4 regions of the Streptomyces sp. CB03238 genome follow, and region 1 is predicted to be linked to each of the others. Evidence: riboswitches for the same ligand, from Rfam matches in the RefSeq annotation. Region 1 holds a riboswitch; each other region holds the start of a gene.
The links. Region 1 has a riboswitch for cobalamin ahead of metE (5-methyltetrahydropteroyltriglutamate--homocysteine S-methyltransferase). Riboswitches for the same ligand answer to the same signal wherever they lie in the genome.

Region 1 (7,270 bases):
CGGGGCCGGGTGCCACCACGGGAGAGCGTCAGGGACAGTCCCGCGATGAGGGTGAAGATGGCGGGGGCGCGCCCGTCGAAGGCCACCAGCAGAAAACCCGCGCCTTCGGGCTTCGCGGGCGGGCCGATGTGCGCGGCGAACATGGCGAACACGGCGATGGCGCGGGCCACGTCCACGCTGACCAGTCGCCCGGTGGGCAACCCTGTCGTGGTGGCCGTGTTTGCCGTGGATGTGTGCGTCACCGTGCTGATCCGCCCCCGCGGTCTTCGTCCTATTGTCGGTTTATTTGTATACGCATGGGTGGCGACGTCATCGGCCGGGGGTGCCGCCCAGCTCCGCGCGCAGCGAGCGCGCCGCCGCGACCAGGTTCTCCAGCGACGCCCGCGTCTCCGGCCACCCACGGGTCTTCAGACCGCAGTCGGGATTCACCCACAGCCGCTCCGCCGGAATCGCCCGCAGCCCCTCCCGCAGCAGGGCGGCCATCTCGTCACTGCCCGGAACGCGGGGCGAGTGGATGTCGTACACCCCCGGCCCGATCTCACGCGGATAACCGGCAGCGCGCAGCTCCGCCGCCACCCGCATGTGGGAGCGGGCCGCCTCCAGACTGATCACGTCGGCGTCGAGGTCGTCGATCGCGGCGAGCACGTCACCGAACTCGGCGTAGCACATGTGCGTGTGGATCTGGGTGTCCGGACGTACGCCGCCGGTCGCGAGCCGGAACGCCTCGGTCGCCCACGCCAGGTAGGCGGGACGGCCGCCGGCACGCAGCGGCAGGGTCTCTCGGAGGGCGGGCTCGTCGACCTGGATGACCGAAACGCCCGCCGCCTCCAGGTCGTTCACCTCGTCGCGCAGCGCGAGGGCGACCTGGCGGGCCGTCTCGGCCGGTGGCTGGTCGTCACGGACGAAGGACCAGGCCAGCATGGTGACCGGACCGGTGAGCATGCCCTTGACCGGCCGGTCGGTCAGGGACTGGGCGTACCGCGTCCAGCGCACGGTCATCGGCTCGGGGCGCGAGACGTCACCGGCGAGGATCGGCGGGCGGACGTAGCGGGTGCCGTACGACTGGACCCAGCCGTGCCGGGTGGCGAGGAACCCGGTGAGCCGCTCGGCGAAGTACTGCACCATGTCGTCGCGTTCGGGCTCGCCGTGCACCAGGACGTCGATGCCGGCCTTCTCCTGGAAGGAGATCACCTCCCGGATCTCCTTCTCGACGCGCTCCTCGTACGCGGCCGGGCCGATGCGCCCCGCCCGCAGATCGGCGCGGGCGGTCCGCAGCTCCGTGGTCTGCGGGAACGAACCGATGGTCGTCGTGGGCAGCAGCGGCAGGCGGAGGTGGGCGGCCTGCGCGGCGGCACGCCGGGCGTACGGCTGCGAGCGGCGCGTCTCCGAGTCGGTGACAGCCGCGGTACGGGCCCGTACGGCGGGGTCACAGGTGAGCGCCGAGCCGGCCCGGGCACCCAGGACGGCGCGGTTGGCGGCCAGTTGGGCGGTGATGGTGTCGGCGCCCTCGGCCAGCCCGCGGGCCAGGGTGACGATCTCGTCGGTCTTCTGGCGGGCGAAGGCCAGCCAGCGGGCGACCTGCGGGTCCAGGTCACGCTCGGCCGCCACGTCCAGCGGGACGTGCAGCAGCGAGCAGGAGGCGGCCACGTCGACCCGCCCGGCGAGGCCGAGCAGCGTGCCCAGGGTGGCGAGGGACCGTTCCAGGTCGTTGATCCAGACGTTGCGGCCGTCGACGACGCCCGCGACGAGCCGCTTGCCCGGCAGGCCGCCGGCGGCGGCCAGATCGTCCAGGTTGGCGGCCGCCGGACCGGTGAAGTCCAGCGCCAGCCCGTCCACGGGCGCCTTCGCCAGCACCGGGAGCGCCTCGCCGAGCCGGTCGAAGTACGTCGCGACCAGCAGCCGCGGCCGGTCGGTGAGGGCACCGAGGTCACGGTAGGCCCGGGCGGCGGCGTTCAGTTCGGCCGCCGTACGGTCCTGGACGAGCGCGGGCTCGTCGAGCTGCACCCACCCGGCACCGGCCGCCCGCAGATCGGCCAGCACCTCGGCGTACACGGGCAGCAACCGGTCCAGCAGCGTGAGGGGTACGAAGCCGGCCGGCGCGTCCGGGGCGGGCTTGGCGAGCAGCAGGTACGTGACGGGCCCGACGATGACCGGCCGGGCGGTGTGCCCGAGGGCCAGCGCCTCCGTCAACTCGGCGACCTGCTTGGCCGAGTCGGCGGCGAACACGGTGTCCGGACCGAGTTCGGGCACCAGATAGTGGTAGTTGGTGTCGAACCACTTGGTCATCTCCAGCGGCGCCACGTCCTCGGTGCCCCGGGCCATGGCGAAGTACCCGTCCAGCGCGTCGGCGGCCACCGCCTCCCGGTGACGCACGGGAACGGCGCCCACCATGACGCTGGTGTCCAGGACATGGTCGTAGTACGAGAAATCGCCGGTCGGCACCTCATGGACACCGGCCTCGGCGAGCCGCTGCCAATGCGACCGGCGCAGCCCGGCCGCCGTGGCCCGCAGCTCATCGGCCGGAATACGGCCCTTCCAATAGCCTTCGACGGCCTTCTTCAGTTCCCGGTTCGGGCCCTGGCGCGGGTATCCGTACACGGTGGCGGTCACGGCACTCTCCTTCGCGAGTCGTGTGGGGCGACCCGGAGACCGGTCGCGGACACGCGAAGGAACGGCGGGCACGCCTCGGCCCGCTGCCACCGCCGACCCGCCCACGAGGTCACCGAGATCTCCGTACGCGTGTCTCACGTACGGGCAGTGGCAGGTCTTCGGACTCGCGAGCGCGCCTCTGCTGTGCAGGAGGCACCTACTGGCCGTCGCTTCCCGGACCCGTGTGGTGGACCCAGTGCTGATGACGGCGGTCGTTCCCGCTCACCGCTGCGGGGCAGTTCCGGATTCGCACCGGATTCCCTCTTACGACGCGCCTGCCTGGCTGACAGGGCGAACCAGCTGCACCCCTCACCCTAAGCGCTGCCCATGCTCCACAGCGCACGAATCACGCCAACCCCGCTCCGGGGGAGCGGACCGTTCGTCAGCCGCCCAGCCCGTGCCCCAGCCCCGGCGTGACCGGCAGCTCCACCAGCCCTGACCCCGGCGTGCCCGCGAACGCCGCCGGCGCCAGCGGCTCCTCCTCCACCAGCAGCGGGCCCACCAGGTCCGGCGGAACCGTGGCGTGCGGCAGCGCCGCCGACAGATGCGCGGCCGCGAGCGTCGCCACGCCCAGCTCCGGCATCGTGCCGACCTTCACCGCGAGCCCCGCCGTCTCGGCCAGCGCCGCGATCTGCCGCGCCCGGTACAGCCCGCCCACCTTCAGGATCTTGATGTTCAGTACGTCGGCGGCGCCCCGGCGAACCACCTCCAGCGCGTCGTGCGCCGACTGCACCGACTCGTCCGCCATCACCCGCACCCCGCCCCGCGCGCGCAGCGCCGCGAGTCCCTCCAGGTCCCAGCGCGGCAGCGGCTGCTCCACCAGGTCCAGCCCGGCGTCCGCGAGCCGGGCCACCGTACGGGCCGCCTCGCCCGGGGCGTACCCCTCGTTGGCGTCCAGCGACAGCTCCACCGACTCCGGCACCGCCTTGCGTACGGCGGTCACCAGCTCCACGTCGAGCGCCGGATCGTCGCCGCCCTTGAGCTTGATGTGCCCGAACCCGGCCGCCGCGTACCGGGCCGCCTCCTCCACCATCTCGTCGACCGTGCCCAGCCCCACGACCCACGTCGTCGGCACCGGCCCGCCCACCCGCCCGCCGCCCAGCAGCAGGTGCGCCGGCCACCCGGCGGCACGCGCCGCGAGGTCGTGCAGCGCCAGGTCCAGCGCCGCCTTGGCCAGGTGCTGGCCCCGGATGGCGGCGTCCATCGCGGCATGCGCGCCCGCCAGGTCGCGCGGGTCACGGCCGACGAGCGCCGGAGCGACATGTTCGGTCACCGCCGCGCTGAGCCCCGCGAGAGTCTCGCCGGTGTACGCGGTCATCGGCGACGCCTCGCCGAAACCCGATGCCCCGTCGGCCGTCCGGACCTCCACGACGAGACTGACGAGGTCGGGGCTGGTGCCACTGCTGATGACGAACGGGCGGCGATAACGGGCACGGACGACACGGGTGTGGAACGAGGCGATTTTCACGCGCGAGCTCCTTCGTCTCCGCCGTACGGCGTTCCCACCGTGGCGGCCTGCGATGTGGGGGGTTTCGGCCCAGGCCGTAATCCGCGATCCACGGGCTACAGACGGACCTGGTAGACGATCGGGGGACGGCCGGTCTGCCCTTCCTGGCGACTGCCGGTCGGTACGGCTATCCCGGCCCGCTCCAGCCGCTTGAGGATCCGGCGGGCCGTGCGCTGCTGCACGGACAGGTGCTCGGCGACCCGATGGGCGGTGACCCCCGCGCCCCCGTCCGCCGCGGTCAGCTCCCGCAGCCGGTCCAGCGTCTGCGGGTGCAGGCCCACCCGCCGGGCCAGCAGCGCGGGCCCCTCCGCCGGCCTGGCGTGCGCGGCGTGAGCGGCGCCCACGGGATGCGCGGTGCCTGCGGGGTGAGCGGTGCCCGGGGTGCCTGCGGTGCCTGCGGCGTGCGCGGGTGAGCCCGCGGGTGAGCTTGGGGAGCTGGGTGAGCCCACGGGGCCGATTGCGCCACGCGAGGCTGGCGCGCCTGGGGTGCCGGTGGAGCCGGGCGCTCCCGCGGAGTCGCCCGAGCCTGGTGAGCCTGCGGAGCCGGTCAAGCCAAGGGAGTTCGGCGAACCGGCCGAACCGGCCGAACCGGCCGAACCGGCCGAACCGGCCGAACCGGCCGAACCGGCCGAACCAAGGGAGTTCGGCGAACCGGCTGAACCAGCCGAGCCGGCTGAGCCACCTGAGCCGGCCGACCCCGCCGACCCAGCCCCACCCGCCGAGCCGTCCGCGCCTGCCGAGTCCGACGCGCCATCCGAGCCGGCCGACCTCACCGAACCGACCGCGCCCGCCGCGCCGTCCGCGCCCGCCGACCCAGCCCCACCCGCCGACCCGACCGCGTCCACCGCGCCCGCCGAGCCGACCGACCCCGCCCCACCTGCCTCACCCACCGACCCCGGCGCGACGCCCGCCGCACCCGGCGCGACACCCGCCGCACCCGGCGCGACGCCCGCCGCACCCGGCGCGATGACGATGTCGACGTCGTCAGCCATCGACACCACACCCGCCGCCGCACCCGCCGCCATGCCCACCCAGCGTGCCCGGTTGACGGCCCGTCGGGCCAGTGCCTCGGCCTCCGCCGCCGTACGGCCCACACCGAAGCCCACATGCGCGGTGCCGTGCCGGGCCGCCAGGCCGTCGAGGAACGGGAGACGAGTGAACCGCTCCGTCGCCGTCTCCAGCACCCCGCGCGTCGTCACCACCAGCCGCCGCCCGTCCGGAAGCTCGGCCAGGCTGCCGCCGAGCACCCGTATGTCCTCCGGCAGCCGCGCGTCCGCGCCCGCGCCCGGCAGGTCGACGATGCCCAGCACCACCTGCGCGTCCCCGCTGTGCTGCCCGGCCGTGGCCAGGACGAGCGCCTGAAGGGTCGCCAGTATCGAGTGCCGGGACGGGGCCAGGCGCACGGCGTGCGTGTGCTGCTCCAGCACGTGGAACGCCGAGCCGAGACAGGTGATGGCCACCCGGGCCTTCTTCGCGTCCCGGGCGTCCAGGTGGAAGTCGACGACGTCCTCCGAGGTCAACCCCGGCCGGTACGGCAGCACCCGCACCCGGTCGGTGGGCAGCTTGGCCTCCGTCATCGTCTCCAGCACCTCGTCGCGGCGCAGGGTGTCGATGGACACCCGCGACACGTCGTGCCCGAGCCGCAGCAGTTCGACGAGCGCCCGCAGCAGCGTGGCGCCGTTGTACGGCACGTACATCGCCGGCCGGTCCAGTACACCCGCCGCGTCGGCCAGCGCGTGCGGCACGACCCCGGTGAACAACAGCGCGTCCGCCCGCGACCGCGCGCCCGTCACCACCGCGGTGGTCTCGCCCTCGTGACGGTACGGCAGCGGCAGCAACCGGGCGGATCCGGGCGCGCGGCCTCCGACCGCGACCACCTTCTGGACCAGGTCCTCGGGACCTATCACGCCGACAGTGAGCGGCATGGCCGGTCTCCGTTCTGCTGGGCGTTTCGCGTCAAGGGCGATTCTTGCGAAGCCTGCGTTACGCCTGATTGACGGCCGTCGGCAGGGGTTCTACTTTCGGCCCAGGCCATAATCGCGTGCTGCCGAGAGGATAATCCCCCGATGCCGCAACGGGAAATGCCGCTGCCCACAGTTCTGGATCCCCGGGGAAGGACGTTCGGCGAGGAGGAACGCGCAGCGGTGCTCCGGGTCCTCGACTCGGCCGTCCTGTGCGGGGCGTTCGGCCAGGAGGCCCGGGCGCTGGAGACCGAGATGGCCCGGCTGTACGGGCGCGCCGAGGCCGTGTCCTGCAGTTCCGGCACCGCGGCCCTGCACCTGGCCGTCGCCGCCGCCGGAGTCGGACCCGGCGACGAGGTCGTCACCACACCGATCTCCGACTTCGGCACCGTCGCCCCGGTACTCGCCCAGGGCGGGCGGGTGGTCTTCGCCGACGTGACGGAGGACGACGGGAACCTCGACCCCGACGCCGTCGAGGCGGCCGTCACGCCGCGCACCAAGGCCGTCATCGCCGTTCACCTCTTCGGCGGCGCCGCCGACACCGTACGGCTCAAGGAGATCTGCGACCGGCACGGGCTGCTGCTCATCGAGGACTGCGCCCAGGCGTGGCTCGGCGAGGACGACGAAGGCCGGCTGCTCGGCACGCTCGGCGACATCGCCTGCTTCAGCCTCCAGCAGTACAAGCACATCACCGCCGGCGACGGCGGCCTCGCCATCACCGACGATCCCGCCCTCGCCACCCGGATGCGGCTGTTCATGGACAAGGGCTGGGACCGTACCGAGGGCCGCATCCACCGCACCATGGGCCTGAACTACCGGATGACCGAGCTCGTGGCGGCCGTCGCCCGCGCCCAGCTCACGCGCGTCGCCGACGTCGTCGCCCGCCGCCGCGCGAGCGCGCGGCGCCTCATCGAAGCCATCGCCGGCCTGCCCGGGGTGACGGTCCCTCAACAGAGGACCGGCCACGCCTGGTGGGTCGTCCCACTCCTCGTCGACGACAACACGCACTGGGCCCGGGCACTGGACGAGCTGGGCATCCCCGCCCTGCCCGGCTATCTGGAGCGGCCGCTGTACGCCAATCCGGCACTGTCCGGGTACCCGCCGGGCCTGTGTCCTCGCGCCGAGCGGCTCATCGACCGTACGTTGCTGGTTC
Region 2 (7,270 bases), on a different contig from region 1:
AACCCTCGCCGACGACCCCGCGGCCGCCACCAGGGCCCTCGACCCGGGCGACGACCTGGCCCGCCTCGGGACCGTGAGGAAGCTGCTCGTCCACGAGCGGCTGTGCGGTGACGGCGCCCGCGTCCTGGGCCGGGTCGTCGAAGCCGCCACCCGCTCGTCCGGTCCCGGCAAGCCCCACACCCTGGCACAGGCCCGCAGCGCCTACGCGGTGGCCGCGGCCCTCGACGACGAGGAACTCCCGGAGGGGCTCGCGCCGGGCGTGGCCCGGATGGTGGCCGAGTACATCGAGGACGCGGCGCGCGAGGACCTGCTGTACGACGACGTGCCGCTCCCCGCCGTGTCCGCCCAGCAGAGCCTGCCCAAGCCGGAAGGCAACGCCTGGCTGGGCGACTTCCTCACCTCCGGCGACGCGCACGCCGCCTTCCCGTACACCGACCGGGCGGCGGAAGCGGACGCCGACATCGAGCCACTGGTCGCCGAACTGGCCAAGGACCCGGAGGCGTTCGCCGTCCTGTACGACGCCGAGCGCGCCTACTTGGCGTACTACCTGGAGCGGCTGACACGCCAGGGCGGCGACCCCGCGTACCGCCCCTCGCGCGGCGACATGGGCCCCACGGGCTCGGTGGACCTCGACCTCCGGGACCTGGCGGAACGCGTGGGCAGCCTGATGAAGCACCGCGCCGACCACGCCAGGAGGGGAACGATCCCCGACCTCGCCGCCTTCGACAGGGCCGTACGCGAACACACCCGGGGGGCGTTCCGCCCCGCGTCCCGGCAGCTGGACACCCGCCCGCCCATGGGGGACATCGCGGACCGGCCGGTCGCGGGGCCGCTGAGCGGCGACCCGATGGACGGACGGCACCAGCTGTTCACGGTGCTGGACCGGTGGGCGAAGGAACGCGGCGTACCGGCGCAACGCGCCACCACCATGCGGCAGATGATGGACGACGCGTACGTCCTGGGACTGTGGCTGACGTTCTGACGTCAGAAGAACCGCAGGTCCGAACACCCGCGCCGGCGTACCTGGTCCTCGGCGAACTCCTTGAGCAGCCGCCGCTGTACGGCCTTGCCGACGCCCGGAATGTCGTCGGACGACGCGCCGAGAGCGAAGTTGGCCGCCTCGCCGTCGCAGCGGGCGGTGGCCGTCATGGAGTGCCGCACCCCGTGCCGCGAGGTGAGACGGTTGCTCCAGTCCCCGTACCAGGCGGCCAGGGCCACCACCGATTCCCCGTCCCTGTCCGTCAGGTCGCAGCGCCCCGTGGGGGCGGCGTCGTTCACACCTGCCGCGACCCGCAGCCCCTGATCCTGAGGTAGCCCGGCCCCAGCCATCCACCCGCACGCCGTGCCCTTCGACTCCGACAGCGGCACGGTCTCCACGTCGTCCTCGGGGTCGGGCGGTACGGCGCCACCGGTCGGTGCCTTGAGCGGCTCGGCACCACAACCGAGCCTGTCCGACGCCCCGTTCGCGAGCGCCACGGCCGTCCGGTACGCGGCGCCGGGCACCCCGTGGTTGGCCTCCCGGCCCAGCGACATCCGTACCAGAAGCTCGCGCTGCCTGCCCCCGGCGTCCTTGGCGAGTTCCGGGCAGGGCAAGAGGAAGTTGATGTCGTGGTACTTGTCGATGAACCCGGGCAGCCCCTCGGGCAGCGGGGCCTGTGGCGAAAACCCCTCTTCCGGGAACATGCTCATGAACTCCCGGTCCTGGTCGTCCCGCCGGGTGTAGGCCTCCATGCCGACGACCAGCCGCCCGTCGTCCCTGGCCCCGCCTTCGGCGGTGAGGCGGCACGTGTACGAGCCGAGACCCTCGTGAAGGCGGGACGTCTCGTCGAGCAGATGCGCGTCATCGGGCGTGAGCTGCTCCACCGCGTCCGGCGGAAGGGCCCCGTCGCAGGCGTCACGGGCGAGCATCCAGTCCTGCGCGTAGGGTTCGGCGACGTAGCCGCCCACGCCCAGGACCACCGCGGCCGCCACCGAGACCTTGACCCAGCGCCGCATCGTCCCCCGCCCCCGTCGACCACCACAACCGTACGGTGGGACCCTACTCGCCGACCGTCGGCACCGGCCCTACGCCCCCCGTACCGCCGAAGCCCACTCCTCCAGCTCCTCCGGCGTACGCGGGCCCGGTTCCTCCGCGCCCAGCAGGCCCCGCTCCCGGAGCACACGCGCCACCGCCATGCCCCACGGGCGGCGCAGGCGTGCCGCGTCCAGCAGGGCGCCGTCCGCCAGCAGTTCGGCGACCGGGCCGGTGCGGAGGCCGTCCGGGGTGAGCACCGCCGCGTCGTCGGCCCAGCGCAGCGCCAGGTCCACGTCGTGCGTGGCCATCACGACCGTCGTCCCGGAGGCCCGCAGCCGGTCCAGGACCGCCAGCAGCCGTTCCTGGCCGTGCGGGTCGAGGCCGGCCGTCGGCTCGTCGAGGATGAGGACCCGGGGTCGCATCGCGACGGCGCCCGCGATAGCGGCCCGCTTGCGCTGCCCGTACGACAGCAGGTGCGTCGGCCGGTCCTCCAGCGCCGTGATGTCCAGCGCCTCCAGGGCCTCGCGCACCCGCTCCCGTACCTCCGCCTCCGTCAGCCCCAGGTTCATCGGCCCGAACGACACGTCCTGGCCCACCGACGCCGCGAACAACTGGTCGTCCGGATCCTGCACGACCAGCTGCACCGTCGTACGCAGCCGGGTCAGCCCCGCCCTGTCGTACGACACGTCCCGCCCCTCCAGGCGCAACTGCCCGCTCGCGCACCGCAGCCCGCCGCTCAGCAACCGCAGCATCGTGGTCTTGCCGCTGCCGTTACGGCCGAGCAGCGCGATGGACCGCCCCTCGGGCACGGTGAAGTCGACGCCCCGCAGCACGGCGGGGCCGTCCTCGTAGGCGTATCCCGCACCGACCAGTTCCACGACGGCGTCACGATTCATGGCAGGAACCTTTCGAGTACGAGAGTCAGGGCGACGAGACCCGCGAGCAGCGCCGCGCTGGCGCCCAGGAACCGCCCGGAGACCGCCACCTGCGGTACCAGCACCCGCAGCGTTCCGACGTAACCGCGCCCGGCCAGCCCCGTCTGGAGCCGCGCCGCCCGGTCGAAGGCGCGCACGAACGCCGTCGCGCCCAGGCCCGCCAGCGACCGCCAGGTGGCTGCCCGGCTCGTCAGCCCGAGCCGCGCCGCCTGCGCCTCCCGGATCCGCCGGACCGCGTCCAGCAGCAGGAAGCTGATCCGGTACATCACCAGCGCCACATCGACGACCGGCGCCGGCACCCCGGCCCGCACCAGCCGGGGCAGCACGTCGGACACCGGCGTGGTGAACGCGAACAGCAGCACGCCGAGCGAGGCCGCCGACGTACGCAGCAGCAACTGCCCCGCGTGCACCAGCCCGTCCGGCGCCGGCGTGATGAACCCGCCCGTCCCACCCACCTGGAACAGCAGCGGAACCGCGCCCGTCACGCAGAAGCCGAGCGGGATGCGCCACGCCCGCCACAGCTGCCGGGGCGCGACCCCGGCCGGGCCGAGCAGCACCACGAGGGTCGCGGCGGCGACGAGCACGGCGCCCGGCCACGGCGGCAGGCACACGGCCAGCGCCGTCAGGCCGAAGCCCAGCACGGCCTTCTCGCACGGGTGACGGCGGCGCCAGCGACTGCTGTGCGCCGCCGCGTCGATCGGCAGCATCGGCGGCTAGACGGAGGGCTGCCGGCCGCCGGCCCCGGTGGCCTCGGCTGCGTCGGGGCCCGACGGCCCCGCGTCCACGCCCGCCCGTGCCTCGCCCTGCCGGCGCCCGCGCCGCAGCCCGAAGTAGTACGCCAGCACCCCCGCCCCGATGGCGGCCTGGAGCGCGAACAGCGCCGACTCGACCTCGCCGGACGGAGGCTCGTACAGCGGGCTGAACCACGGCTCGTAGTCCGGCTTCAGCTCGGTGATGGCCGTCTCGGCCTGCGCGTCGGCGCCCGTGAACGGCTCCTCCTTGTGGTCACCCATCCCCAGCGCGAGCGGGAGGACGGCGAGCGCGACCACGACGAGCAGCAGCAGCGTATTGATCTTGGCGTTACGGCTCATCGGGCCACGGCCTCCTTCTTCATCGGCAGGACGCCGAGCCGGGCCAGATCGCCCTTGCTGGACTGCGTCAGCAGCCGCATCACCAGCACGGTGAGCAGGCCCTCGCTGACCGCCAGCGGAATCTGGGTGACCGCGAAGATGGAGCCGAACTTCGCCAGCGAACCGGCGACACCGCTGCTCGGGTCGGGGAACGCCAGCGCCAGCTGCACGCTGGTGACACAGTACGTGGAGAGGTCGGCGACGAACGCCCCGAAGAACACGCTGACCATCAGCGGCACGTCAAAGCGGCGCAGCAGCCAGTACACCCCGAACCCGGCCCATGGGCCGACGATCGCCATCGAGAAGGCGTTGGCGCCCAGGGTCGTCAGGCCGCCGTGTGCCAGCAGCAGCGCCTGGAAGAGCAGGGTGATGGTGCCCAGCACCGCCATGATCGGCGGCCGGAACAGGATCGCGCCGAGTCCCGTACCGGTCGGGTGCGAGCAACTGCCCGTCACCGACGGAATCTTCAGGGCAGACAGGACAAAAGTGAAGGCACCGGACGCACCGAGCAGGAGAGTCGATTCGGGATGGGCCTTGACCTCCCGGGTCAGGGCCCGTACGCCGTGGGCGACGAAGGGAGCGGCCGCGACGGTCCAGGCGACCGCGTGTGCAGGGGGTAGATACCCCTCGGCAATATGCATGGTTGGGAGACCCTCTCCAGCACCTCGTGGATGGACAACGCGCCTTGGCCGGTCTCCTGGCTGACGGGATGGCATGGGGTATGCCGCCGCGACTCCGCCTTCCCGGACCCCGCGGTCTCCCGCGGTGTTCCAGTGGCTTTCCCGGGGTGGTTTCCCAGGGAGTGGAGCCGGACTTCCCGATCACAGTGGCGAGGGCCGCACCGGTACCGCACCGGTTTCCCGTACACCAAGGCCCTGTGACAGTAGTGCGTTGACCAGGTACATCACAACCCGCGCACCAGCGCGGGCGTCCGGTCGGCACCGGCCGGCGCCGGCCGGGCCGGGCCACGACGGGCCGGGCGCAGCCTGGCCGGGCCAAGACGGTGCTCGCCCGCCCGGACAGCCCGAAGGCCCTGCCGGGACGTCCCGGCAGGGCCTTCGGGTGCGGCAGACGGCTCGAGAGCCTCAGCCGTGGGAGGGGAAGTGCCTCACCACGGTGTCCGGGCCGGGCGACATGATGGTCTCGTGCCCGTCCTCGAAGCGCACACGGTAAGGCGGCGTGCCGTCCGACCCCAGCACCTCGATGATCTCTGCCGTACGGTTGCCCTGCCCGACGATCCGTCCATGGACGAGCAGCCTGTCACCCACGCTGGCCTGCATGATCGTGCCTCCTGCCGATTCGGTTCCGGTCGCGGGAGGAAATCCCCGCGCCGGCATGGCCGCATGCACGGTGTCACTGGATCGGAGGAGTCGATCCCTCGCGCCGTGGTGGGGGTGGTGAGGGTGTGACATTGCGGTGCCGGGGCGCTGCTTGGCGAGGGGGGCGCGTCAGCGTGATCTGGCGGACGAGTTGCTGGAAGCAGGCCAGCGCCGCGACGGCGGGCAGGGCGGCTGCGGCCGCATCAGTGATGGTCCGTGGGGCCTGCGCCACGCAGAGTATGACGGCGATGGTCGAGAACAGCAGTACGACGCACCAGGAATGGGCCGCGCGGCGCCTGTGGAGGGCCGCTCTCAGAATGGAGAGGGACGCGACCATCCAGGGGCCGTAGACGAGCAGAGGCCACCAGCCGACCACATGGCGGGGAGTGCGCGGTTCGGCGACGTGGCGCAACGGGTCGTAGGTGACCATGCCGCCGTAGACGCTGACCATGGAGACGATGACAGCAGCGAGCGCGGCAGTGAAGAAGCTCCCTGTCTGCAGGGGAGTGAGCGCGCGTTTCCTCGGGGAGACACGGCGGTGGCTCGGGGTGGGGGGCCGCACCGGTGACAGCTGGGCGGTGATCTGTTCCAGGCCGGCCAGTGAGTGGTCGGCTTCGAACGCGTCATGGGCGGTCTCCTGCACCGGTACCGCGGACGCGAACGCGTCGACGTGCTCGGGAGGCACGGACTCCTGCAAAAGACAGGCGAGTTCCTCCGCCGGGTCCCAGAGCGGGTCCAGCGGACCCAGGGGAGGCAGCGGCTGACGGCCGGCCGCACGATAGGGCCGGCTCTCGGGCGACGGCGGGGTGGGGAAATCCGACGGTGAGTGAGAAGAGGGCTGGTCCCGGCGACTGTGCGTCTCATACATGACAGCGCTGTCCCGGGAACTCGCCGCCGTGGACGGCGACCGGCTCAAGAGCCTGTGATCGGCGGTCGAACTCGGCCTGAATGCGGCTCATCGCCATCAAGAAGTCCTCCAGGACCGAGGAGGAGTAATGCAATTCGATGCACTGGCTGTCATTGTGCAAAGTCGCGCTTTTGCCGACGGGATATGCGCCGAACCTCTGGGTCAATGTCCATTTACCTGCCCGAGTGGCCCGAGGGCGGTTGTCCCAACCTCCTCCGAGGAAGCCGCGAGGAGACGAGACAGGTGTTGGTGCGGTGGTCATAGTCCCCCTAACGCCTTCGATCATGATCCGGATGCGCGTCACTCGGGTGACGCCATTGGGGCATATGGGTGCTTCGACGGGTCTTTTATCGGACTGTGGCGTGTCTCGGACACGCCAGTAACTCGCCCTTTTGTCGCTCGTGGTCGACCAACGAGCCGGGCGGAACGCCCGTTGGAATGATGAATCACCTTCCGGCAAGTCATATTCTGCGCCGGAAAAGCCGCTTCTCCTGTAAGTGGCGAGCGCAGCGGAAACCCTGACCGGCCGAAACCGGGCCGCGCTGCGGTGTGGGCCGAGTCCGCCGGTCACGGACGTCGTCGAGCGTCTTGGCCGTGCGCGGGACACCGTTCCGTCCGCGTGCGGGAGAGGCCAGGGGCCGCCGCCCCTCTTCGGCAGCGCCTCGCCTCACTCCTTGCGGTAGCCGTACGCCTCGGACGCGGCCGTCGCCACCGCGTCCAGGTCACCGCCCGCCGACGCGGTGACCACCGCCGCCACCGCGCCCTCCACGAACGGCGCGTCGACCAGCCGGGTCCCGTCGGGGAGCTCGTCGCCCTCCGCGAGCAGGGCCTTCACCGTCAGGACGGCGCTGCCGAGGTCCACCAGGACGGCCACGCCCGCCCCGCCGTCGACCGTCGTCACCGCCTGGGTGATCAGCTCCGCGCTGGTGCCGAGCCCGCCGTCCGGCGTGCCGCCCGCCGCCGCC
Region 3 (7,270 bases), on a different contig from region 1:
CGAGCGCGGTGCGGATCACCTCGAAGAGGTGGGCCTCGATCCGTTCCATGACCGCTTCGGGACGGCGCGCGAGGGCGTCCTCGCTCCACCAGTCGGGGAGTTGGGCACCCTCGTCGTAGGAACGCAGGGCGGCGAGCAGTTCAGCGGCGAGGGTCGCGGCGGTGGAGCGCTCCGCGTCGAACAGGAGAAGACGGGTGGCCGAGGTCAGTTCGGCGACGTGCCGGGCCGGCGAGGCCGACATGCAGTAGGCCAGGACCGCGTGGACGGCCCCCGGCACGTCTCCCGCCGCCTCCAGCGCCCGCCTGGTGTACGTCTCGGCGGTGAGGTCCCTGGGCAGCGGGCGTGCCAGGAGGTACCGCACGTCGAACCCGGCGTCCTCCAGGCGCAGGTCGGAGAGGGTCGCCTCGGGACGGTGCCCCGGGTAGTCGAGGACGAGGAGGACGGGCCGCGTGTCCGGCGTGGCCGTCGCCGTAGTGCCCTTGGTCGTCCGAGGGCTCGGAAGGTGCGCCATGAGCTGTTCCTGAAGTGTGGGTGGGGGGTTGGGTGGGGCCGGGCGGTGAGGAGGGGGTACGCGGCCGCTACCGGCCGGGGCCGGGCCGGGAGGTCCGCAGCAGGGTGGCGACATCGATGCCGGCCGGGTTCTCGGAGACCAGGGCCACCATCCGGGTGAACGTCTCCATGAAGGCCTCGGCGCGCTCGCTGGGCCACACCTCGCGCTCGTACTGGAAGAGCACGGTGGCGCCCACGGCGTCCTGGCCCGGGTCGTGCAGGTCGTGCACGTCCACCCGTACGGTCACGCCCGCCCGCAGGGCCAGCCGCGCATCGGCGACCGCGGGCTCGACGTCCACGCCGTGCAGCGGAAGGGGCGAGCCGTCCTCGGCGTCGACCGCCAGGTACAGCCAGGGGCGCCAGCGCTGCTCGAGGTCCCTGTTGAACTGGAGGTGCTCCAGCAGCAGCGGCAGCGGCACGGAGTGCGTGAGGCCCGAGGCGACGGACTGCTTCGCCGAGCGGACCACGTCGCCGACGGTCAGCTGTGTGTTGATGCGGAAGCGGTGGATGACCGAGGTCGCGAACCAGTCGACGTCGTCCTCCCAGCCCGCGGGCCTGCCGGACGTCGGGCTCACCATGCCCGGCACGGTGTGGCCCGCGTCGTCGAGGACGGCCAGCGCCAGGGCCGCGACGAACCCGCAGAACAGCGTCGCCGACTCGGCCGCGCATGTCTCGCGCAGCCGCCGCACGGTGGCGGCGGACAGCCGGCCGTGCACCTGGGCCGCGGTCGTCGGCCACACGTCAGGATCCCGCATGCCCGTGAGCCGGACCTCAGGCAGCGCCTCCAGCGGGTCGAGCCGGCTCCGCCAGTGGGCCAGCCGCTCCTCCAGTGCGGCGTGGTGCCGGCGCTTCTCCTCCTCCGCCCAGCAGCGCGGCGGGAGTTGCGGCAGTGCGGCATCGTGCGGTGCGCCTGTGACGCGGGCGTTGTACAGAGCCGCCAGATCCCGGAGCAGGATCGCGAAGGAGTCCCCGTCGCACACCAGGTGCTCGGCGGTGACCACGACCGTGGCCGCGTCCTCGCCGGTGACGAGCACCAGGACCCGCACCTTCGCCTCGGTGGCCAGGTCGAACAGGGCCGTCCGCTCGGCCGTCACCTCGTCCTCCACCTCCGCCTCGGAGGGCAGTCGCCGTACCCGGAACAGGCGGGAGAGGTCCAGCTGGTGGGCATCGAGCCGGTACGCCCGGTGCCGGCCGTGCCGGAGGTCGAGCTCGAAGACCGTACGCAGCGCCTCGTGCCGTCCGACGAGCGCGTGGCACGCGGCTTCGAGGCCGGCCGGGTCCAGAGGCCCGTGGATCCGGAACGACGTGGAGACATGGTGCGGGATGCGCGCCCCGACGGAATCGGCGTCCCGCTGCAGCCTGCGGAGCTGACCGTACGACAGCGGTACGGGCCGGCGGCCCGGAGCGTGCTCCGGGGACGACTCGACGTATCCGCCGGTGGCGCGCGTGTCATGGACGTCCAGTGGGTCACCGGTGGCCGGTGTCGATGCCGCGGCGGCGTCGCGCAGGCGCGCGTCGATCCGCGCGGCCAGGTCGGCGAAGTCGGCGGCACCGAAGACGTCCTGGATGTCGACGGCACCGTCCCCGGGCAGCGCCTTCACCAGGCGCATCACCAGACGCCCGGCCCGCACGGAGTCCCCGCCCAGGGCGAAGAAGTTGTCCGACGCGTGGACCGGATGGTGCCCCAGTACGTCCGCGGCCTGGGCGCGGACCAGGTCCTGGACGGCGGTCGCGTCAAGGGTGCCGGGACGCGGTCGTTCTGCGTTCACGTGCGTGTCCTTAGGGTTGGTCCGGCCAGTCGGCGCGGCGCAGCTTCCGGGAAACGGTCGCCGCGCACAGGGGGATCACAAGAACCAGGCAGAGGAGCCCGATCGCGGTGTGGTGCGAGAGGTGCCCCAGCAGCAGCCCGGCCGCGGCACTTCCGAGCGGACCCCCTACGGCGAGGACGGTGAAGCTGCCGGAGATGACCCGCCCACGGACGGCGTCGTCCACCTGCTGGAAGACGATGACGTCGATCAGTACGTACAGGGCCGGCTTCCCCAGCGAGATGAGGAAGAGCAGGCAGAACACGCTTATCGGGGAGGCGGGGAGCAGCAGGGCGGCCGTCACCAGCAGGGAGGTCCACACGACACCGAGCAGGAGCACACCCGGGCGGAACCGGCGGTGCAGCCGGGTCACCAGAGCCGCGCCGGTGAGGTAGCCGATGGCCTCACCCGACAATGCCAGGCCGATGGTGCGTGCGTCGACGCCCTGCCGCTGGAAGTGGTTGATGAGTATCAGGTTGAGTGCGGCGAAGATGAAGTTCTCGATCGTCATCAGCCCCGTGACGGCGCGCAGGACCGCGTCCCTCCAGACGATCCGGGGGCCGACCGTCGCGCCCTTGAACAGGACGGACGGCTTGAGCGGGCCTGGCTGCTGCCCGGTCGCCGGCAGCCGGGTCAGGAAGGCGGAGCCCATCGACGCCACGTAGCAGGCCAGCACGGCGACGAAGGGCTGGACCGGTCCCGCCGCGAACAGGAGCCCGGCCAGCGGCGGCCCGGCGAGCATGGCGATGTTCACCCGTACTTCGTCCTGGCTCAGGGCCTGGCGCAGTTGCTCGGGCGGCACGATGGAGCGCAGCGCCAGGCGCCGTACGGGCATGCCGATCGCACCGGAGACGCCGAGCACGGCCGCCGCCGCGAACAGCCCGGCGACGCTCGCTGCGCCCGTGGCCACGGCGACGAGGACGGCCGCGGTCGCCAGTGTTCTCAGCGCCTCGGAGGACAGCAGGAGGTTGCGCCGGCTGAACCGGTCCGCGAGCGCACCGGCCGGTATGCCGAGCAGGACGGCCGTGGCGGACTGGGTCGCCGCGAGCAGTCCCGCCTGCAGGGGCGACCCGGTCAGGGACAGTGCCAGGAGGGGATACACCAGGAGGGACATCGACGTGCCGATGGCACCGACGGTGGTGCCCAGCCAGTAGCTCTGGAACCTCCAGTTGCGGCGGAGGGGAACGAGAGCGGGTGGTGGGGTCGCGAGGTCGGTCATGGTCGATGGCCTGCCCTCGGGAGCCGGGGAACGAGCAAGACGAACAGCCCCTTCCGGGCGGGTGGTTGACAGGACGCGTCCCCAACGCCGCGCGCGCCCGGGGCGGCGGGCACGGTGGGCGCGGTGTGTGTGTCGGTGGAATGCGTTCAACGAGGCATTCGCCGACCCATTCGCCGAAGCTTTCGCCGGCCGGGCAGGCAGGCAGGCGCTCCGGACTCGGATGGTTCCGGTCTCAGATCACGGTGAGCAGGTGCGTCGCGAGATGCGCCGGTGGCGTGTACTGATGGGTCGTGCCATGTCGAAATGCCTCCTTCAGGGATCTCCACGTCCCCTAAGCGGTCGGAAAGAAAGGCGGCAGGTCAGTTCCTGACTGTCAGGCGGAGCCTGAGTCACAGTGGCGGGACCGTGCCGGATTCGCACCGGCTTCCTGGGCCCTGCCGCCCCGGTGAAGTTGTGTGTTCGCTCGACGCAGTCCAAAGACCGTGAACCCGAAGGGAGTTGGCGGCGATGGAGCGTCACCCTACACGGGTGGAGGCCGCGTCAATCGGCTTGCCGTACCCCTGGGGCGGCAAGCCTGCGCGAGCGATGCCAATGCGGCGTCTTCATCGTCGTTTCCCCCGAAACGGTGGTGTGTACGTGCGGAGCGGTCCTGGTCGACCGATGGTCGGTCGGTCCGGTCGGGACGTGCGACCGCTGTCGGCGCCTCCAGCACGAGCCCGGCGCTGATCGAAAACGTTGCACACTCCCGCCGGATTGTAAAGCGCATGTGACGTCGCTCGCTCAAAGCCCTTGCCACACACGCGTGTTCGAACCATCTGCTAGGGTCCGGCGGGTGTGCCGGGGGCGAGCCGGCCACCATGAACTGTGCGATGCGTACTGCGCGGAGAGCCGGCTGTCATCAGCCGCACCCGCAGGCACACCCGTCGCAGCGCGTTCCTCCGTACCGCCGTCGCTCACGCCCATGGCGAGCCCGACCGGCGTGCGTATCCGTAGCCGCGGACCAGCCGTAGTCGTAGCCGTGTCCCTGTCTCCACCCGCATCCCTGATCCGCCCCGTCATCCAAGGGAGTCCCCCACCATGTCGTCCTTCGTCGAACGCGATGCCGTGGAAGTGGTCGTGGCAGCACAGTGGTTCCGCGTCCTCGGTTCGACGCCCCCGTCACTCGACACCAACTTCTTCGACTCCGGTGGCAATTCGCTGGCCGCTGCACGCCTGACCACGGCACTGTGCAAGGCGTTCCGTACGGACTTCCCGGTGCAGGTCGTGTTCGACGCCCAGACGTTCCGGGGCATCAGCGACTGGATCCGGCGCGGCGTACCGGCGTCGGGCAAGCGGCTCGTGACGCTCAACGAGAAGGGCGCCGGAGCGCCTCTGCTGCTCCTGCCCTCGGGCGGGGGCGGGGTCATCGGTCTGCAGCGCTTCGGCGGGGCGCCGTTCGACCGCCCCGTGTTCGGGCTCCAGGCGCGGGGGCTCGACCCGCGCGACGGCCTGCCCTTCACGGTCCTGGACGAGATGACGGCCGACTTCGTGCGCGTCGTGGAGGAGTCCGCGCTGCCCCGCACCCTGCACCTGGCCGGCTACTGCTCCGGTGGCACCTTCGCCTACGAGCTGGCGCGCGAGCTGCGCGCCCGGGGCTGGAACGTGCTGTCCGTCTCCCTGTTCAACACCTCGCTCTACCGTCGGCCTCTCGTCCTCGAAGAGCTGATCCAGCAGCGCCTGGCGGGCATCGCCGCGGCCACCGGCCTGGAGGTGCCCGCGGGCGAGCTGGACGCCGCCCAGGTCTTCCACGCGCTGAAGGACAGGAGCGAGGACATCCTCGAAGCGGACCTCGCCTCCTTCGAAGCGCGTCTGCGTGTGTACGGATCCCTCTGGACGGCCGTCACCGGCTACCGGCCCCGGCTCCAGGACATCCCGGTGCGTCTGTTCGCCACGCCGGACCGCTACCACCCCGACGACGTGGCGCTGATGGGCGAGGACGACCGCGACTGGTCGGAACTGGGCTTCCGTGACTTCCGCGCGTACGACGTCGAGGTGAGCCACCGCGACATGCTGCGCCACGACCCCACCCTGCACGCCATCGAGCGGTCGCTCGCGGAGCTCGACGCGGCGGCGGACCCGCGGGGCCCCGGCCGCCCCTCCCCCGTGGGCGAGTCCGTACCGTCCGCGGCGACGGCCCTGGCGGACCTGCTCCCCGACCCGGCGGAGGAGGTGGGTCCGGACACGCTCCTGGCCCTGGGCCACGGGGAGGAGCTGACGGACACGGACACCGACACCGTGCCCGTCCACGTACGCGTCACCGAGTGGATGCGGACCCACCCCGAGCGCGTGGCCGTGAGCAGCGGTGGCGCGTCGGTCACCTACGGGCAGCTCGACTCCTGGGCGACCCACGTCGCCACCGGACTGGCCGCGGCCGGCGTCACGCGCGGACACCGTGTCGGCGTCCTGGCCGAGCCCTCCCTGGCGATGGTCGCCGCCGTGCTCGGCACACTGCGCTGCGGCGCCGCCTACGTGCCCGTGGACACCGCCCACCCCGACGCGCGCATCGGCTCCGTCCTGACGGACGGCGGTGTCACCGCCCTGGCCGTGACACCGCTGACGGCGTCCCGCGCCGTCGCGCCCGGTCTGCCGCGGGTGCTGGTGCGGGGCAGCTGGACGGAGGAGGACCAGCTCAACCGGCCCGACGAGCCGCGGGCGACGCCCGCGTCGTACGAGGACGCGGGACCCGAGGACACCGCCTACCTCATCTACACCTCCGGCAGCACGGGCGAGCCGAAGGGCGTCCTGGTCGGTCACCGTGAGCTCGCCGCCTCGACCTCGGCCCGCCGCACGGTGTACCCGGGCGAGCCGGTGTTCCTCCTCGTGTCACCGCTCGCCTTCGACTCCTCCGTCGCGGGGATCTGGGGCACCCTCACGGCCGGCGGCCACCTGGTGGTCGCCACCTCGGAAGAGGTACGCGACCCCGGCCTGCTGGTCCGGCTCGTCGCCCGGCACGGCGTCACCCACCTGCTGTGCGTACCGTCCCTGTATGCCGTCCTGCTCGACGCGGCCGAGCACCTGGGCCTGGACGCTCTGCGCTCCCTCGGCACGGTCACCGTCGCGGGTGAGCCGCTCCCCCAGTCACTGTTGCACCGTCATTTCGAGCTGCTGTCCGGCACGAAGGTGGCGCTGGTCAACGAGTACGGTCCCACCGAGGCGACCGTCTGGGCCAGCTATGCGCGCTTCGACGCTCCGGGGCCCGTGACCATCGGCCGACCGGTCCCGGGCACCCGGCTGTACGTACTCGACGAGGAACGCCGCCCGGTGCGGGTGGGCGTCACCGGCGAGCTGTACATCGGCGGCGCCGGCGTCACCCACGGCTATCACGGCAGGCCGGAGGCGACCCGGCAGGTCTTCCTCACCGACCCGTTCGCCGACGTCGACGGCGCGCGCATGTACCGGACCGGGGACCTCGTCCGCTGGAACCGCGACGGCACACTCGACTTCGTCGGCCGCCGCGACCACCAGGTCAAGATCCGTGGCCACCGGGTCGAACTCGGCGCCGTGGAGGCCCGGTTGGAGGCCCAGCCGGGCATCCGCGAGGCGGTCGTCGTCCCCAACGACACGGGAACGGGCCTGATCGCCTTCGCCCTCGCCTCCACCACACCGCCTGCGACGGCACCCGCCGAACACCTCGCCGACGAACGAACCCTGCGGACGC
Region 4 (7,270 bases), on a different contig from region 1:
TACACCCCGCGAAGGGACATGACCGCAGCGGCGGTCAGGACTCGGCCGTGTGGGGGACGTGGAGTGGGCGGAAACGGATGCCGCAGTGTGCCTTCAGCCGGTGCCGGCTGTACGAGCTTGAACACCATGCGGGCCGCCGCCCGTTGGGCGGCACAGGCGGACAGGCGCGGGGGCGGCGGTGGCGGAGGGGAGGCGGCAAGGCGCGGGAAGAACTCGGTGGCCCCCCGGAACCCGCGCCGACATCGACCAATTCACGGCGTGTTTCATCGGCGTCGTGATCCACGGCGCTGCGCGTGGAATTTGTGGTCGCGGCGTATCAGCGCAGCGATCTTGTGGCAGGTGCCGGCGTCGAAGACCGGCCACTGGGCCTGGATGGAGTCCAGCAGGTAGTGCGTGCCGATGCTCACCACATCGATGGGGCAGTTGTCGCAGACGCCCAAGCTCGCCCGGTCGTTGATGACCGCGACAGCTGTGTGGACCGTGGTGTACACGCCGCGCGTGGCGAGGAAGGTCTGCAGGGCGGAGGCGGGCTCGCTGACCTGACGGCCCCAGCTGCGGCCTCGGCGGTCCGTCAACGCTCCCTGGCCGACGAGATTTCCGTACCGGTCATACTTTTCATAACTCCAGTAGTCGCCCTGTATGTGCACGCATACGTTGCGTCCTTTGACCTCAATCGCCCAGACACCGCCCGGTCCGACGAGGAGGTGGTCGATCTCGCCTCTGCGGTTGGTGTACCCGCGGAACAAGAGCCATTCGTCCGACAGTTCTTGGAGCGCGTGGGTCACCGTGTCCTCGGCGAGCACTCCTGCTTCCTGCTGCGCCCGGCGGTGGAGGAGTGCCGGATCGATGACTGGTGCTTTGGCCTCCAGCTCGCGCACCTCAAAGTACTGCGTCAGCCGCTTGCCGAGCTGCCACCACCGCCGTGACGCGGCGTGCCGTGCTCGAAGGTCCGCGACAGCCGCTGAGTGCTCGGCAACGTCGTGATGGTGGCGTTCGATCGCCCCCTCGGTCTGCCGGAGTTGACGGCCGGGGTGGTCGGAAAGCACTTCGGTCAGCATCGTCGCAGTCTATGAATCCGCGAATGCGCTCGGCTACGAAAAGCGCGATGGCGTCCCGCCGGGTGGTGTGAGGGATCAAGGCACTGGGATTCGCAGGCCGGAGGCGGGGTTCCACCGCGCGAACGGTCTGACTCGCCTCAGCAGGGCGCATCGTGGGCCGCCGCTTCCGCGGCGATCGTCAGGGATTCAAACCGGAACGCGTAACCCTTGATCCCCTACACCACGATGCGGGGCACGACCGTGCGTCATCGGCAGGTGCGCTGCGACCAGGACAACTTGGCCGCCACGCCGCTGCCGACGTATGAACATCCACGGGGTCTTGTCCGCCAAGGCGCACTGACACTGGCCGCCCCGCTGGTCGGTGAGGCACTGCAGCAAAGTGCGGTCACGCTGCCCGACGGGCTGAATGATCTCTTCCAGCAACCCCAGCCGGTTGGGGTGACCGAGATCCTCGTAGGTCAAGTTGATCTCAATGCCGTACTTCGTATGGAACACCCCATTGGCCATGCAATCGACGGTAAGCACTTGCTAGGGAGGTCGAAAGAGTGCCGCGTCAAGTATGAGCCACCAGCGAAGTCTGGCGCGGCTCGGTCGTCGTGTCCGGGTCGCTGGTGATCAAGCGACGAGACCGAGGTCCAGCATCTTGGCGGCTTTTCCGATGGAGCCTGGCATGAGGTGCCGGTAAATCCTGAAGGTGAATGTCGAGACTCCTGTGGCCCATCCACTCGGCGACGTCAGTGATCGGGATGCCGTGGGTGAGGCAGTTCGACGCGAAGAAGTGGCGGAAGCTGTAGAGCACCATTCCTTGAGGGATGTCGGCTGGGTCGGCCTTCTTGATGATCTTCTGCCACTGATTTCCCAAGTAGTAGTAGGGGAAGGCTCTGGTGGAGTCCTTGGGATGTCGTAGGAGGTAGCCGTCCGTGGTGCCGTGCTTGTCTGCGTACCACTCGATGGTCTCTTTCACTCGTGGGAGCAGTGGGACGTCTTGTAGTCGCCGACCTTGCGGTGCTTCAACCTCCCGTACTGGCCGGTGGTCTGGTTGACCTGTTCGGTGATGCGGTAGACGTCGTCGGCGACGATGTTGTTGAGGTTGACGGCGGCGGCTTCTCCGTTGCGCATGCCGCAGCCGCTCATCAGGTCGGCGAACAACAGGAACGTGTCGTCGCCGGCCGTGCGTATCTGCCGTAGCTGGGCGACGGAGGGGATGACCGCGCGTGTCGGGTCGTACTGGGGTGGCTTGACGCCCTCCAGGGGGTTGTCGTCGTAGATGCCCAGCCGGTGGGCGTCCAGGAGGATCGCCTTCAGCTTGTCGAAGGCGTTCGACTGCGTGGCCAGACCGGCGCCGTTGCGCTCCATTGTGCGGATGAACCCGTCCACGACCTTGTGGTCGAAGGTGCTCATCCGGCGGCTTTCGAGAGCCGGGAGCAGGTGATGCTCCAGCAGAGAGTCCAGGTGCCGCACGGACGCCGGAGCGAGGTCGCGCTGGCCGGCCTTCCACTCGGCCGCGTACTCCCCGAAGCGCATCGCCCCGTACTTCGCCACCCGCTCGGCCTTCGCCCGACCATGCGGAGCCGCCTTCTTCGCGTTGTAGACATCCGTCAACCGCTGGATCGCCTCGTCCTGGGTGACGAACCCCGACTCCTCCACCTGCTTCCCGGCCCCGTCCCGGTACCGGACCTTGTACAGGTGCGGGCACTTCGACCACCTGGACCGCGGATGCTCGCAGTCCTTGAAGAACGTGCCCATACCGCGGGCCAGGGTCTTGCTCACCATGTGCCGGAGACTCCTCGAGGACCGATGCTGACGGTTTGCTGACCGCCGACGGTCCACGACATGCCTGACCTGCATTGATGCGCTGAGGTTGCAGTATGTGGTGGAACTTCGTGGGCCGGACCCACGAGGAGATCGCCCAAGCCCGCGCCGACTGGATGACCACCACCCGCTTCGGCGAAGTGGAAGGCTACGCAGGGGGCCGGCTGCCTGCTCCCGAACTGCCCCCGGTGGCGCTGAAACCGCGAGGAAGGGTGCGCTGACCTGCAATGGCGTGGTCGGGGGCGAGTGTGTACCCGGGCGCGGCAAATCTCACCAGGGTGAGGCGATCACTGATCGAGCCGGGGTGACCGGCGGGGCCCTCCGGTGTGCTACCGGTGTGTGGCCGGTCGCACACGGGTGAGCCTGGTGCCGGCGCTCGACGTGATGGGATGCTGCGTTCGACAAGCGACGGCGGAACGAGGAAGCCGGTGAGATTCCGGCACGGTACCGCCACTGTGCTGGGGGAGCGAACCCGCTATGGCCACGGCCCCGTTGAGGGCGGGAAGGCCGGGAGAGCGTCGATCCCGAGTCAGGAGACTCACGCCGTCGCACCTCGACGTACCGGGGCGGAGTTCCCCGAGAGAGGATGGTGGCACCCGTGTGCCCAGGTGCCCATGACAGCCTGTCCGAGCCGTGGATTCATGCCGCGCAGCCCCGACACCGACGTACACCGGACATCGTCCAGGCCCTCAGCGGGGCGGTACGCACGTGACGACCACCGACACCCTCAGGCGGGTCTCCGCCATCGGCCCCTACTTCGCGGTCTCCTGCGGGCCGAGGCCCGACTCCGCGCGGTTCCGGCCCCTGACCGGCCTCTACGAGAACCCCGAGCTGCTGGCGGCGTACGTTGCGGACGTGGGTGAGCGGCTCGGTACGGACCAGAAGCGGGTGGCCGCATCGACCCTCCACATCGGGACGGCGGCCCGCCTGTGGTCGATCGCCCTGGCAGGCGCCGCGTTGAGCGGGCGGGCTCCCGACCTCGCCCCTGAGCGGTTGTGGTGGCGCGCGGCCGAGTCCGGGCCGATCGACCTCTGGATGCCCGAGCCGGGCGCGGTCGCCGACGGCGAGCTGCATGACGCCGTCCACGCCACGGTACTCGTACAGAACCTCCTGCCCCTGGGCACCGCCCTTGCACGGCACTTCGGTCTGTCCGCCCACGTCATGCGCGGCAACGCCGCCTCCGCGCTCATCGGGGCCGTCCGGGTGCTGACCCTTCGTGTCCCGCACGCACCGCACTCGGCGTTGCGGCTCGCCGCAGCCCTGCTGAGCCGGGAACCGCTGGCCGGTGCGGGGGTGTTCACCGCCGAACCCCTCACCTACCGCCGCCGCAGCTGTTGTCTCTACTACCGCGTCCCGGGCAACGGGTTCTGCGGCGACTGCGTCCTCAACGGCGACCGTGCCTGACGGGCGGGAGGCAGGAGACGAGCTGCTCCTCGCCTCCCTGAATACGCAGGTGGAGCCAGGTGGTGCCGGCGGGAGCGCGGCCGGCCAGGTATTCCACGACGGGCTGGTGGGCCCGGGACCCATGGACGCCGCCCCGGCCTCACGGGCGTGCGTCAGCGTGCCGAGGACCCGTATGTGCGGGTGGCCGTCGGGCTCAGGGGTGTGGGCGCACGGCCGGATAAGGAGGCGCGTACAAGAGGGCGCCTCCTTATCCGCCGTTGGTACGGCAGAGGCCGCAGATTCCGACGAGCTCGAGGGTGTGTTCCACGTCGGAGTAGCCGGTGCTCCGGGCCACGTGGGCGACCCAGTGCTCGACGACGTCGGAGTCGAGCGGCTGACCGCGGCGGCAGCGGCGGCAGACGAGGTAGTGGCGGTGCTCTGCCACCGGCCGGTGACGGTAGAGGCGTTCCCCCATGTCGTCGCGTACGACGTCGGCGCCGCCGGCGCGCTCCAGGTCCTGCAGGGCCCGGTAGACGGTGGAGAGCCCCACGCGGATGCCGGCCGAGCTCAGTATCGCATGCAGTTCCTGGGCCGAAACGAAGTCGGAGCGTTCGGCGAACGCCTCCAGGACGGCCGCACGCTGGCGTGTCATGCGCCTGCCTGTGGGGGCTGTTGCCGCCACAACGGACTCCCTACTGCTGTGATCAGGGTCGATCGGCGCCTTCGCCCCGCCGGCACGGGCTCCGCGCCGCGGAGAGCCCGCAGACCCCCACGGGAGGCGAAAGGCCCGTAGGGGTCCGCGTAGGCCAGGGCGTCACGTCACCGCGAGGCGTTCAGTCCTTCCCGCTCACCGACGAGCGGCTGACCAGGCGGGCGCAGACGAGTGCTGCGAGCGTCAGCGCTCCGAGGGCCGCGGCCGTGCCCGGATATCCGCCCAGCGCCAGACCCACGCCGCCGAGGCCGGCGCCGAGGAAGACGCCGAAGCTCATCCCGGCGGCGTTGATGCTCAGCGCCGTACCCCGAAGCGAGCCGCAGCGTCGTACCAGCAGTGTGGTGACGCAGGCGGCCACGGTCGCGTGACCGGCACCGATGAGTGCGGTCAGGGGAAGGGCCAGGAGCAGGGAGTGGGTGAAGAAGACGCCCACCAGTGCCGCCAGTGCCACCAGCAGGGCGAGTGCCATGAGCCGTTCGCTGGGGAACTTCGGGCGCTCGGCGCTCAGGAGGCGGCCGGCGAGGAGGTTGCCCAGGAAGAACGAGGTGCCGCTCAGGGTCCAGACGACGGCGAAGACGCCCGGGTCGAGGCCGAAGCGCTCGTCGTAGAAGGCCGCGAGGTACGCGAGGTAGCCCATGAACGCCGCCGTCCGCAGCATGGCGACGCACAGCAGCGGGACCACACCGGGGAGGGCGCCCAGTAGCTTGAACGAGGCGAGGTAGCCAGGCTGCGGCTCCGCGGGCCCTTCGGGCTTCCCGGTACGCCGAGGACGGCGGCCTCGGAGGAGGAAGTACAGGGCGAGTACGGAGGAGACGGCGGCGATCGCCCACAAGTCCCCCTGCCAGCCCCACAGTACGGCCGGCAGCGCCACCAGGGGCGCGGCCAGGAGCGCCGTGAGCGACTGGGTCGCGGTGATGAGGGTCGCCGCCCGGCCCGCGGCGGCGTCGTTGTCGAAGCGGTCGGCCGCCGCGGCCGTGAGCGCCGGGTTGAGCACGGCCGTACCGGCGCCGACGAGCAGGCAGAAAGCGGCCAGCAGCAGGAACTCGCCGGTGGCGCCGAGGGCCGCCGAGAGGGCCAGCACGGCCAGCCCACCGGCCGCTGCCCACTCCTTGCGTACGCGGTCGATCAGCGGAGCCAGAGCGGTTCCCACGGCCAGGGCGGCGAGGCCGCCGAGGCCGCGCAGCTGGCCCAGGGCCGCGACGCCGCCGTCCGACGCGTCGGCGATGGGGACGAGGAAGGTGCTGTAGATGGTGAAGGGCACCAGCCCCACGGCGGAGGCGAGCATGAACGGCCACAGAACGCGCGTCATCCGCCAGTCGCTCGGTACGGCGTCGGCAGCCGCGTCGCTTGTCGCGCCGGCTCCGACGGGGGCTGCCGAGTTCTTGGTCTCGCTGCTCATGCGTTCGCCGCCCGGTACCGGTACAGCGCGGTCTCGTCGGCGCTGAACTGGGAGAAGGGGAAGGGCTCGGCGGAGAGCGCGGTGAGGCCCGCGCCCAGGAAGGCGCGCGCCACCGCGCTGCCGGTCTGGGCGTACACGACGAGCGGCATCGCGTGCTTGCGGCAGTGGTCCAGGATGACGTCGAAGCTGCCGTTGCTGAGAGTCATGCCCGTGGCTACCACCGCGTCGGCGTCGGCCAGTACCTGGGCCATGTCATCGGTGACCGGGTCGCCCCAGTTGGTGGTGCGCAGGTTGAAGTCGCAGGGAAGGGGGACACCCCCCTGGTCGCGTATCGCCGCGACCAGCGGGTTGACGACGCCTATCAGGGCGACCTTGGCACCGGCGGGGATGTCGAGCAGTCCGGCGACGGCCGCGTCCCTGGCCTCTGCCCGGGTCTCGGGCGTGCCGGTCGGCAGTATGACGGTCTCCGCGGTGGGGGCGCTGCGGTGCGGCTGGACGCGGGCGAGGTAGGCGTCGAGGGCGGCGATGCGTACGGGGGCCGAGTCGTGCCGGATCAGGTGGTCGAGGGTGTGTCCCGAGGCGTCGGCGCAGAAGTCGGGGGTGAGCTCGCCGGTCTCGAAGGACGAGGCGCCGAACGCGTCACCGGACCGCAGCAGCAGGTAGTGGTTGCGGTAGGTGACCTGGCTTCCGGCCAGTCGGGTGGTGTGGTGGAGCCAGAACGCGCTGGTGACGGCCAGCTCCTGGGGAGGCGGCCCGTAGGCGCCGTCGAGAACCGCCTGCTGGAGGTCGGGCACGGAGTGCGGCTGTGAGGAAGGCATGTCGGGTTCTTTCTTCTCTGTCTGCGTACGGGGGGTGGTCAGGGCAGGTCGGCGAGCCGCTCACGCCGGTACGGCAGCCGGTCGAGCG

Region 2: another riboswitch for cobalamin. It lies ahead of BKD26_RS30005 (energy-coupling factor ABC transporter permease); the one in region 1 lies ahead of metE (5-methyltetrahydropteroyltriglutamate--homocysteine S-methyltransferase).
Region 3: another riboswitch for cobalamin. It lies ahead of BKD26_RS25085 (MFS transporter); the one in region 1 lies ahead of metE (5-methyltetrahydropteroyltriglutamate--homocysteine S-methyltransferase).
Region 4: another riboswitch for cobalamin. It lies ahead of BKD26_RS25170 ((2Fe-2S)-binding protein); the one in region 1 lies ahead of metE (5-methyltetrahydropteroyltriglutamate--homocysteine S-methyltransferase).

Annotation. Positions count from the first base shown of each region.
Region 1 is NZ_NBCN01000013.1:55,139-62,408, reverse strand. It holds gene BKD26_RS24120 (heparan-alpha-glucosaminide N-acetyltransferase domain-containing protein) at 1-200, opposite strand, end outside; gene metE (5-methyltetrahydropteroyltriglutamate--homocysteine S-methyltransferase) at 310-2,610, opposite strand; cobalamin riboswitch at 2,742-2,965, opposite strand; gene BKD26_RS24110 (enolase C-terminal domain-like protein) at 3,032-4,117, opposite strand; gene BKD26_RS41505 (hypothetical protein) at 4,213-6,081, opposite strand; gene BKD26_RS24100 (DegT/DnrJ/EryC1/StrS family aminotransferase) at 6,223-7,270, shown strand, end outside.
Region 2 is NZ_NBCN01000021.1:9,365-16,634, reverse strand. It holds gene BKD26_RS30030 (hypothetical protein) at 1-982, shown strand, start outside; gene BKD26_RS30025 (hypothetical protein) at 985-1,995, opposite strand; gene BKD26_RS30020 (ATP-binding cassette domain-containing protein) at 2,065-2,910, opposite strand; gene cbiQ (cobalt ECF transporter T component CbiQ) at 2,907-3,656, opposite strand; gene BKD26_RS30010 (energy-coupling factor ABC transporter substrate-binding protein) at 3,663-4,040, opposite strand; gene BKD26_RS30005 (energy-coupling factor ABC transporter permease) at 4,037-4,720, opposite strand; cobalamin riboswitch at 4,749-4,994, opposite strand; gene BKD26_RS30000 (DUF1918 domain-containing protein) at 5,165-5,359, opposite strand; gene BKD26_RS29995 (DUF2637 domain-containing protein) at 5,433-6,155, opposite strand; gene dhaM (dihydroxyacetone kinase phosphoryl donor subunit DhaM) at 6,973-7,270, opposite strand, start outside.
Region 3 is NZ_NBCN01000014.1:83,797-91,066, forward strand. It holds gene BKD26_RS25075 (hypothetical protein) at 1-511, opposite strand, end outside; gene BKD26_RS25080 (condensation domain-containing protein) at 579-2,318, opposite strand; gene BKD26_RS25085 (MFS transporter) at 2,329-3,573, opposite strand; cobalamin riboswitch at 3,909-4,030, opposite strand; gene BKD26_RS25090 (amino acid adenylation domain-containing protein) at 4,651-7,270, shown strand, end outside.
Region 4 is NZ_NBCN01000014.1:103,736-111,005, reverse strand. It holds gene BKD26_RS25190 (nuclease-related domain-containing protein) at 264-1,058, opposite strand; gene BKD26_RS25185 (hypothetical protein) at 1,245-1,565, opposite strand; gene BKD26_RS41540 (hypothetical protein) at 1,612-2,022, opposite strand; gene BKD26_RS25180 (hypothetical protein) at 2,019-2,831, opposite strand; partial or broken gene BKD26_RS25175 (pirin family protein) at 2,927-3,091, shown strand; cobalamin riboswitch at 3,248-3,431, shown strand; gene BKD26_RS25170 ((2Fe-2S)-binding protein) at 3,579-4,274, shown strand; gene BKD26_RS25165 (transcriptional repressor) at 4,522-4,905, opposite strand; gene BKD26_RS25160 (MFS transporter) at 5,087-6,364, opposite strand; gene BKD26_RS25155 (DUF364 domain-containing protein) at 6,361-7,182, opposite strand; gene BKD26_RS25150 (phytanoyl-CoA dioxygenase family protein) at 7,221-7,270, opposite strand, start outside.